2 regions of the Pseudomonas mohnii genome follow, and region 1 is predicted to be linked to the other one. Evidence: predicted binding sites of a transcription regulator. Region 1 holds the regulator's gene; the other holds the start of a gene.
What was found. Region 1 encodes FliA, which starts transcription of late flagellar genes. Its sites were predicted from a motif close to CTAAAGTTTNNNNNNNNNNNGCCGNTAA; they were not measured.
Positions count from the first base shown of each region.

Region 2: motA (flagellar motor stator protein MotA) is a predicted target of FliA. The motif match lies at 3,180-3,207, and genes of this name have one in related genera.

Region 1 is NZ_FNRV01000001.1:1,754,376-1,759,567, forward strand. Features, by position in the region: gene BLV61_RS08270 (chemotaxis protein CheA) at 1-920, opposite strand, end outside; gene BLV61_RS08275 (protein phosphatase CheZ) at 975-1,763, opposite strand; gene BLV61_RS08280 (chemotaxis response regulator CheY) at 1,783-2,154, opposite strand; gene fliA (RNA polymerase sigma factor FliA) at 2,320-3,060, opposite strand; gene fleN (flagellar synthesis regulator FleN) at 3,057-3,887, opposite strand; gene flhF (flagellar biosynthesis GTPase FlhF) at 4,004-5,192, opposite strand, start outside.
Region 2 is NZ_FNRV01000001.1:2,760,062-2,765,253, reverse strand. Features, by position in the region: gene asd (archaetidylserine decarboxylase) at 1-695, opposite strand, end outside; gene BLV61_RS12825 (rhodanese-like domain-containing protein) at 714-1,529, opposite strand; gene BLV61_RS12820 (HDOD domain-containing protein) at 1,572-3,110, opposite strand; gene motA (flagellar motor stator protein MotA) at 3,276-4,127, shown strand; gene motB (flagellar motor protein MotB) at 4,130-5,192, shown strand, end outside.

The DNA of each region.
Region 1 (5,192 bases):
GTACCGACTTCAGTGAACTTGCCTTTGCCGTGCAATTCGTCGAGCAGCGATTCGAACTCGTGATCGCTGATCAGATCGCTGCCCGCCACCGCGGCGTTTGGCGCTGCTGGCGTTGGCACCGAAGCGATGGCCGACTCCAGCGCATCGACAGCAAAGTTGCCCTTGCCGTGCAGCTGATCGAGCAAGGCTTCGAATTCGTCGTCGGTGATATCGGAGCTGTCGCCCGCCTCTTTCGGGGCTTGCGGTTCCGTGGGCGCAGCAGGCGTCGCCACCGCATCGACGGCGAACTGACCTTTACCGTGCAGTTGATCGAGCAACGACTCGAACTCGGCATCGGTGATTTCGTCACTGGCGGCGGCAGCGCCGTCCGGTACTGGAGCAGCTGCTGGCGCTTCAGCCTGGGCCTTGACGGCATTCAGCGAGTCCAGCAGTTGTTCGAATTCGTTGTCGGTGATGTCGCCCGAGTCGCTTTCGGCAACAGGCTCTTGCACCACTTCAACTGCGGGCGCAGGAGCCGCCTCGTCAGCGGTTTGCGGCTCGGCCAGACGGGCCAGCGCCGCAAGCAATTCGGGTGTGGCCGCCGTGATCGGACTGCGCTCGCGGACTTCGCCGAACATGCCGTTCACCGCGTCCAGTGCTTCGAGAACCACGTCCATCAATTCCGAGTCAACGCGACGCTCGCCCTTGCGCAGGATGTCGAACACGTTCTCGGCGATGTGACAGCACTCCACCAGCTCATTGAGCTGAAGGAAGCCGGCGCCCCCTTTTACAGTGTGAAAACCGCGAAAAATTGCATTGAGCAAGTCCGCATCATCCGGCCGGCTTTCCAGCTCGACCAGTTGCTCGGACAGTTGCTCTAGAATCTCGCCGGCCTCAACCAGGAAATCCTGAAGGATCTCTTCATCGGCGCCGAAGCTCATTAAGGGGGTGCTCCTACAGGTCTAAAAACCCAAAAAACCTAAAATTCTAAAACGCTAAAATCCCAGGCTGGATAACAAATCGTCCACATCGTCCTGACCGGACACAACGTCTTCTCTTTTATCGGCATGAATCTGCGGACCTTCACCCTGAGAGAGATGTTTTTGTGGATCTTTTTCTGCAAGCATCGCTTCACGGTCATGTTCGATGCCCGCGAAGCGGTCCACCTGACTGGCCATGAGCACGAGCTTGAGCAGGTTGCTTTCGACTTCGGTGACCAGAAGGGTCACACGCTTGATCACCTGACCGGTGAGGTCCTGGTAATCCTGGGCAAGCAGGATGTCGTTCAGGTTGCTCGACACCGCGCGGTTGTCTGCGCTGCTGCGCGACAGGAACCCGTCGACTCGCCGGGCCAGCTCGCGGAACTCTTCAGCCCCGACTTCGCGACGCATGAACCGCCCCCAGTCCGTGCTCAAGGCCTGGGCTTCATCAGCCAGGCTGTTGACCAGCGGCGTGGCGGTTTCCACCAGGTCCATGGTGCGGTTGGCTGCGGCCTCGGTCAGCTTGACCACATAACCCAGACGCTCGGTGGCGTCGGTGATCTGTGACACCTCCTCGGCTTGCGGCATGTGCGGGTCAATCTGGAAATTGACGATCGCACTATGCAGCTCGCGGGTGAGCTTGCCCACTTCCTGGTACAGGCCGCGGTCACGGGTCTGGTTGAGCTCATGGATCAATTGCACAGCATCGCCGAACCTGCCTTTTTCAAGGCTCGCGACCAGTTCGACGGCGTGTTTTTTCAGGGTCGATTCGAAATCGCCCTGCGATGATTCGTTATGTCCCATAGCTCCCCCGTGGCGCAGTTCAACCAATGCGTTCGAAAATCTTCTCGATTTTTTCTTTCAACGCCTGGGCCGTGAAGGGTTTGACCACATAGCCGTTAACGCCCGCCTGGGCCGCTTCGATGATCTGCTCGCGCTTGGCTTCAGCGGTCACCATCAACACTGGCAGATGCTTGAGTTTTTCATCGGCACGCACGTGGCGCAGCAGATCAATACCGGTCATGCCAGGCATGTTCCAGTCCGTCACCAGAAAGTCGATGCTCCCGCTGTTGAGAACCGGAATGGCAGTAGTGCCATCGTCGGCCTCGACCGTGTTGGTGAACCCAAGGTCACGCAACAGGTTTTTTATGATCCGCCGCATCGTTGAGAAGTCATCAACGATGAGGATTTTCATGTTCTTGTCCAATTCGACCTCCAAGCAGACTAAAACGCGCCCAGCACCTGGACGCGCCATTTCAATCAATCTGGCAAAGCACTTAATAACAGTCCGGAGTACAACGGATCGAGACCGGCGCGGTTAATACCCCACCAGTCACGTCGCAGTGCCCCCACACTGCCTTCAGCGCGCTCGCCACTCTCCCAAACGCCCCCGCAAGCGGGCCGCGCACTGGCTGTGTAACTGGCTGACCCGAGATTCGCTAACCCCCAGGACCTCACCGATTTCCTTGAGATTCAACTCTTCGTCGTAGTACAGCGCCAACACCAGTCGCTCGCGCTCCGGCAAATTGGCAATCGCATCCGCCAGCGCCGCCTGGAAGCGTTCATCTTCCAGATCGCGTGACGGCTCGAGATGAGCACTCGCGCCATCCTCGTGCAGCCCTTCGTGTTCGCCGTCCTGCAACAGATCGTCGAAGCTGAACAACCGGCTGCCCAGGGTGTCGTTCAAAATCCCGTAATAATCATCGAGACTCAATTGGAGTTCGGCCGCAACTTCGTGATCTTTAGCGTCACGGCCGGTTTTAGCTTCAATCGAGCGAATTGCGTCGCTGACCATGCGCGTGTTGCGGTGAACCGAACGAGGCGCCCAGTCCCCCTTGCGCACTTCATCGAGCATGGCGCCGCGGATTCGTATGCCCGCGTACGTTTCGAAACTCGCGCCTTTGCTGGCGTCGTATTTGGCCGACACTTCCAGCAGGCCGATCATCCCGGCCTGGATCAGGTCTTCGACCTGGACACTGGCCGGCAGACGCGCCAGCAAATGGTAGGCAATGCGTTTAACCAGTGGCGCGTAACGCTCGATCAACTCGTACTGCGCATCACGTGCCGACTTCTTGTAAAGGTTGTAACCGCTGGCGGTCATAGCACGGGTCCTGCCGTTTGTTGCACGAGGCGCTCAACGAAAAACTCCAGGTGTCCGCGCGGGTTGGCAGGCAGCGGCCAGGTGTCGACTTTTTGGGCTATAGCCTTGAACGCCAGCGAGCACTTGGAGCGCGGGAACGCTTCGTAGACGGCACGTTGCTTCTGTACCGCCTTGCGTACGCTTTCGTCGTAAGGCACGGCACCGACATATTGCAGGGCGACGTCGAGAAAGCGATCCGTGACCTTGGTCAGTTTGGCGAACAGATTGCGGCCTTCCTGCGGGCTCTGCGCCATGTTGGCCAGGACCCGGAAACGGTTCATGCCGTAATCGCGGTTGAGCAATTTGATCAAGGCGTAGGCGTCGGTGATCGAAGTCGGCTCATCGCAGACCACCAGCAAGACTTCCTGCGCCGCGCGAACAAAACTGACTACCGAGTCACCAATACCCGCAGCGGTGTCGATCACCAGTACGTCGAGGTTGTCGCCGATGTCGCTGAAGGCCTGGATCAGGCCGGCGTGTTGCGCCGGACTCAGATGAACCATGCTCTGGGTGCCGGACGCGGCCGGCACGATGCGGATGCCGCCCGGCCCCTGCAACAGGACGTCACGCAGCTCGCAGCGGCCTTCGATTACGTCGGCCAGGGTACGTTTGGGTGTCAGGCCCAGGAGAACGTCGACGTTCGCCAGCCCCAGGTCGGCGTCCAGCAGCATGACGCGACGGCCAAGCTCAGCTAAAGCCAGGGACAAGTTCACTGACACGTTAGTCTTCCCGACGCCACCTTTGCCGCCGGTCACCGCGATCACCTGTACGGGATGCATGCTGCCCATGTTATTTCTTTACCTTGTCTTGCATAGACGGAGGCCACATTACTGGCTGCGCGTTCTCAACCGGAACAATGCATGGCAGACCATCGATGTAGGTACAAAAACTATTCATTTTTACCTCAGCCAACCTGCTTTGTCGGACTGTGGTAGATGTCAGCGAACATGTCAGCCATGGCTTCTTCGCTGGGTTCTTCCTGCATTTGCACGCTAACGGCGCGACTGACCAACTGATGACGACGCGGCAGATGCACATCATCCGGAATCCGCGGGCCATCGGTCAGGTAGGCCACCGGCAGTTCATGACTGATGGCCAGGCTCAACACCTCGCCCAGACTGGCCGTTTCATCCAGTTTAGTCAGGATGCAGCCGGCGAGCCCGCAGCGCTTGTAACTGTGATAAGCGGCGGTTAGAACCTGTTTCTGGCTGGTGGTTGCCAGAACCAGATAATTTTTCGATTTGATGCCCCGACCGGCCAGGCTTTCGAGCTGCATGCGCAGGGCCGGATCACTGGCCTGTAGGCCGGCGGTATCGATCAGCACCACGCGCTTGCGCAGCAAGGGATCCAGCGCCTGCACCAGGGATTGCCCCGGATCGACATGGGTCACCGACACATTGAGAATCCGACCAAGGGTCTTGAGCTGCTCCTGGGCACCGATGCGGAAGCTGTCCATGCTCACCAGCGCGATGTTCTGCGGGCCGTACTTGAGCACGTAACGGGCGGCCAGCTTGGCCAGGGTGGTGGTCTTGCCCATGCCGGCGGGGCCGACCATGGCAATCACGCCGCCCTCTTCCAGCGGCTCCATTTCCGGCGTAGCGATCATCCGCGCCAGGTGCGCCAGCAGCATGCGCCAGGCCTGACGGGGTTCGTCGATATCGGTGATCAGCGCCAGCAGATCCCGCGACAACGGGCCGGACAGGCCGATGCGCTGCAAACGGCGCCACAGGTTCGCCTGATCCGGACGACTGCCTTGCAGTTGATTCCAGGCCAGGGAGCCGAGCTGTACTTCCATTAGCTCACGCAAGCTGTTGAGTTCGAAACGCATGGAGTCCAACGCCCGCGGGTCCACACCACTCGACGCTGGCGCAGCAGCGGGTGCAGGACGGCGGGGTTCGGCATACGTGGGTTCGATCAACGGCTCGGCAGCGGTCAACGGCAAGCCGGCGAACAATTGACGATTGGTGCCAATGTCGCTCTCGCCATCGCCTCGCAGGCTCAATTCAGCCTGGGCGGTGACGATCCGCGATTGCGTCTTGCGCAGCTCGTCCTCAAGCTCCATGTTCGGCACACGCGGGGCCAGCGCCGACAGC
Region 2 (5,192 bases), 1.0 Mb from region 1:
GCCTCGTCGTAACGGAAGGTTTTCAGCTCGCGTTTCGGCGGCGTCACCAGCCCGGCCCACACGGTTTCGATCGATGCCACGATCATCGCGCCGACCAGCACGACGGCCATCGGCCCGCGTTCGGTGTCAAAGATGCACGCCACACGCTCGTTGCGGGCGAACAGTTCCGGCACGTTTTCGGCGGTGGTCTGATTCACCGAGAAAATCCGGCCCGGGATGTAGACCATTTCGCGCAGGGTGCCGGCCAGCGGCATGTGCACACGGTGGTAGTCCTTCGGCGACAGGTAAATGGTCGCGAAATCGCCACCCATGAACGGCGCGGCGTTCGCCGCATCGCCGCCCAGCAATTCCAGCACGCTGAAGCTGTGGCCCTTGGCCTGGAACACGCGGCCGTGTTCGATCGGCCCGAGTTGGCTGACCGCGCCGTCGGCCGGGCTGAGGATCGCGCCCGGTGTCTGGTCCAGAGGACGCGCGCCGTCCTTCAGGGCGCGGGTGAAGAAGGCGTTGAAGTGCTCGTAGGCCGTCAGGTCTTCGACCAGTGCCTGGGACATGTCCACCTGATAACGTTTGGCGAACCACGCGGTGAATGCATTCTTGAACCAGCGCACGCGGCATTCGGCGATGCAGCCGGCCAGTCGCGAGAGCAAATGGTGTGGCAGCAGGTACTGGCTGAGGATAAACAGACGCTTATTCATTAACTGTCCTTAAAAACCTTAAATCTCTACAGGGGTATCGGGGTGGTTGCCCCATTCGCCCCAGGAGCCGGCGTAGCCTTTGACCCGCGGATAACCGAGGGACTTGGCCACCAGATAGGTGAAGCCAGAACGGTGGTGAGTCTGGCAGTGGGTAATCACTTCTTTGTCTTTGCTGATCCCGAGTTGTTCGAGGATCTGCGGCATGTCGGTGCGGATACGCAGGTTCCGGGCCTTGTCCATGCCGGCGGTCCATTCGAAATTGACCGCGCCAGGAATGTGTCCGCCCTTGGCCGCCAGGACTTTCTCACCGGAGTACTCCAGCGGCCCGCGCGCGTCCCAGATCGCCAGGTCGGCGGCGCCGAGACGGCTTTGCAGGTATTCGCGGGTCGCGGTGGGTTCGTCGTGCAGGGTCAATGCAACCGGGCCACCCACAGCAGCGGGGACCTGGATCGACATGGGCAAGCCTTCTGCCAGCCAGGCCGTCAGGCCGCCGTCGACATAGTGATAGTTGCGGTGACCAATGACGTCCAGAAGCCAGATAAAACGCCCGGCCCAACCGCCGCCCTCGTCGTCATAAACCACGTAGACCGCATCGGGATTGTGCCCCAGCTCACCGAACAACGCTTCGAGTGCGGCTTGCGACGGCATCAGGCCTGGGGCGGGCGCCTGGCCGAGCTGTGTGCGTTTCGGATCGACAAACCGCGCACCGGGAATATGCCCTTCGGTGTAGCGGGCGCTGCTGGTCAGGTCCACCAGAATCAGATCACGGGCATCGAGGCGAGGGAGCAAGTCGCTCGGTTCGATCACCAGCGGCAAGCCAGAGAAGTCAGACATGTGAGGTCTCCAGAGCACAAAAGGGAGGATTGTAGCGCAGCGCTATTGGCCGCGGCGGCTAAAGTTATGCAGCGCTTTCTCGATGCACTGTGCCGTTTTGCCGAAGGCTTGCACGGTGATTTCCGAAAACGGCCCGCCGCCCTGATCCGCCACGACAATCATGATCACCCGGCCATTGTTGACCAGTGAGCGCAGCAGCAGGTGTTCGCCGCTGAACTGCGCGCGCAGGCCGTTGGGCAGCAGGGCTGAAAATTGTGCGTTGTTGGTCGGGTTAATCCGTACCTGGGCCTGTTGCGAAAGCAAGCGTTGCAGCACGGTGCTTTGGCTGACCGCAAAGTTCATCGCCGCCACTTCTTTGGGCAGTCCCGCCGTTTGGTGCACTCGCAGGTTGGCGTGGGTGCGGTCGGCCATCAGGATCATCACGCGGCGCATGCCGCAGGCGACGAGGGCGTCCCGGGCAGCGATGGTCAAGTGCATGGCATTGGTGAAGTGACTCGGTTCGACCAACAGCTCGGCGCATTGCTTGCGCCATTTCGCCAGGTCCTCGGCGGTGGGCGCGGGTGCCGGCAGCAAAGCGGCATGGACGCGATTCATGCCCCACGGCCAGATCAACGCTTCGGCGGGGTGCCAAAGGTCAGGCATGGCGTGATGGCGCGCACTGTTGGCGGCCTGCTGGTGCAATTGCTGTTGCACGTCTTCCATCGGTACTTGCAGGTATAGGCTGGTCAGATACTGCCACCGCTGGCTGTGCGGACTGTCCCAGGCCTGGTGCGCCGACAATGCCAGACCGTTGGCCAGCAACACGGTATTGGCCGGTTGATTGAGCCAGCGGCGCAGGGTCGGATCGTCATCGAGGCGGTTCTGCTGGCGCAATGGATGCTCGCTGTCGCGGGCAATGCGCAGAACCTTCACCAGTTCCCGTTGCTCGGTGAGCAGCAGACGGTAGCCCTGCTGCACCCAGATCGGCAGGCGCCATATGTCCGCCAGGGCCTGGCCGATGTCCAGCAGGCGTACGCCAAACAATTGCTTTTCGACCCTGCGCGCCGACTCGCCTTTATGAATGACCCTTAGTTCCCAGTCCTCCAGCAATTGCGGGTGAGTCAGGGCCAGTGGCCATAGCGGCGACAGAAACAACAGGCTGCCCCAGTAGATGTCCTGCCACAGGCGCGCCAGGCGACTGGCAAAAAAACCATTGGCCTGTTGCGTGGCGTGCTGGCTGATCATCTGCAACTGACGCAGGGCTTTGGGGATGTCGGTTTGCGGCAGTACGGGCATCCGGTCGAGCAATTCTTCAGTGCGTTTGAGGCCAAGGCGATTGATGGCGACCTCAAGGTTTTCCGCCGGCTCGGTCATGCTGCCATGGGTATGCCGGTTGGCTTCGCGGATCACGCTCAAGGCCAGGGGCGGGCTTTCCTGCATCAATTCGGCGATGTCGCGCAACGAGCTGCGATGGTCGCGAATGGCCAGCCAGACACGGTCATGGATGGCCTTGGGAACCGGCAGGCGCACATCATCCAGAAGCTTGACCCAGCCTTCGAGTGTGGTCGGTTTTGGAATTGGAACGTTCGTTTCGTTAACCATGGTGGAGGCGATCATCGTCAGCGTTAACTGTGCCCGGAGTGGGTCAAATTGGCTTTTCGCCTGAACTGGCTATAGTCTGGCGCAGTTTTGCCGATAAGTAGAAGAAGAGATTTTTTAACTTCCGAATATGACCTTGAACCCGACTCAGTAAGTGCTCTCCTACCTATGGCTAAAATTATCGGCATCATCGTCGTATTCGCGAGCGTGCTCGGCGGATACGTGCTCTCCCACGGCAAAATTGCAGCCCTGATCCAGCCTTTCGAGGTGATGATCATCGGCGGCGCGGCCCTCGGCGCATTCTTGCAGGCCAACCCCGGCTACATGACGATGCACGTGCTCAAGAAGTCCCTGAGCATGTTCAGCTCGCGTTTCAGCCACGGCTTCTACCTTGAAGTCCTGGGCCTGATCTACGAAATTCTCAACAAGAGCCGCCGTGAAGGCATGATGGCGATCGAAGGTGACATCGAAGATGCCGCCGCGAGCCCGATCTTCGCCAAGTACCCGGCGGTCCTGAAGGATGAGCGCATGACGGCGTTCATCTGCGATTACCTGCGCATCATGTCTTCCGGCAACATGGCACCTCATGAGCTTGAAGGGCTGTTTGACATGGAACTCTTCAGCCTCAAGGAAGACCTGGAGCATCCATCCCACGCCGTGAACGGCGTCGCCGACGCCATGCCCGGTTTCGGTATCGTCGCGGCGGTACTGGGTATCGTGGTGACCATGGCGTCCCTGGGCGAAGGTGACCAGAAGTCCATCGGCCTGCACGTGGGTGCGGCACTGGTCGGTACGTTCTTCGGTATTCTCGCCGCCTACGGCTTCTTCGGTCCGCTGGCCACTTCCCTGGCCCACGATTCCAAGGAAGAACTGAACGTCTACGAAGCCATCAAGGCCTCGCTGGTCGCCTCGGCTTCCGGCATGCCGCCATCGCTGGCCGTGGAGTTCGGACGCAAGGTTCTGTACCCGGCGCACCGTCCTAGCTTCGCCGAGCTGGAACAAGCGGTCCGCGGTCGTTAAGCATGGAGAACAATCAGCCGATAATCATCAAGCGCGTCAAGCGCTACGCCGGTGGGCATCACGGGGGCGCCTGGAAAATCGCCTTCGCCGACTTCGCCACGGCGATGATGGCGTTCTTCCTGGTGTTGTGGCTGTTGTCCACGGCGACGCCGGAGCAGAAGATCGCCATCGCCGGTTACTTCAAGGACCCGATCGGCTTCTCGGAAAGCGGCACGCCGTACATCATCGATCTGGGCGGCACGCCGACCCTGGCGCCGGAAAACACCCTCAACCCCGAGGTGAAGTCCCAGCCACAACCGGACAAGGTAACCGTCGACGCCGAACAGGTCGAAGGCATGGCCGAGATGGTCGAGAAGGAGCGTCTCGAACTGTTGCTGCAAGAGTTGCAGAACAAGGTCGAAGAGAATCCGCAGCTGCAGAAATTCAAAGACCAGATCATGTTCGAGATCACTCCGGACGGTTTGCGCATCCAGATCGTGGACGCCGAAAACCGGCCGATGTTCGACTCCGGCAGTGCTCGCTTGAAGCCGTATTTCGAAGACATCCTGCTGGCCATGGCCGACACCATCAAAGCGGTGCCGAACAAGATCAGCATCAGCGGCCATACCGATGCCAAGCCGTACACCGGCACCGGTGATTTCGGCAACTGGGAACTTTCGGCCAACCGTGCCAACGCCGCCCGCCGTGCGCTGGTCGCGGGAAGCTATCCGGATCAGCAGGTGGCGCGTGTCGTGGGGTATGCCTCATCGGCGCTGTTTGATCGTGAACATCCGTTCAATCCGATCAACCGTCGTATCGACATCATCGTGCTGACCAAGAAAGCCCAACGCGCCATCGAAGGCTCGCAAGGGGCCGAACCTGCCCCTGATGCCACGAAAGGAAGCGAGACGCCCGGAGCAGCGCCGGCTACCCCCGCCGATCCAAATGCGTTGCCGGCGGACAAGGAACCGCTGCCGGCCCACGAGCTTCGTGAGCGTCTGAATTTGTTCGAAGATCCGGCGCCGAAACCGTCAGCACCCGGGAGTGCGGCACCAGCCCCCGCCACTGCACCGGCCCCAGCGCCGA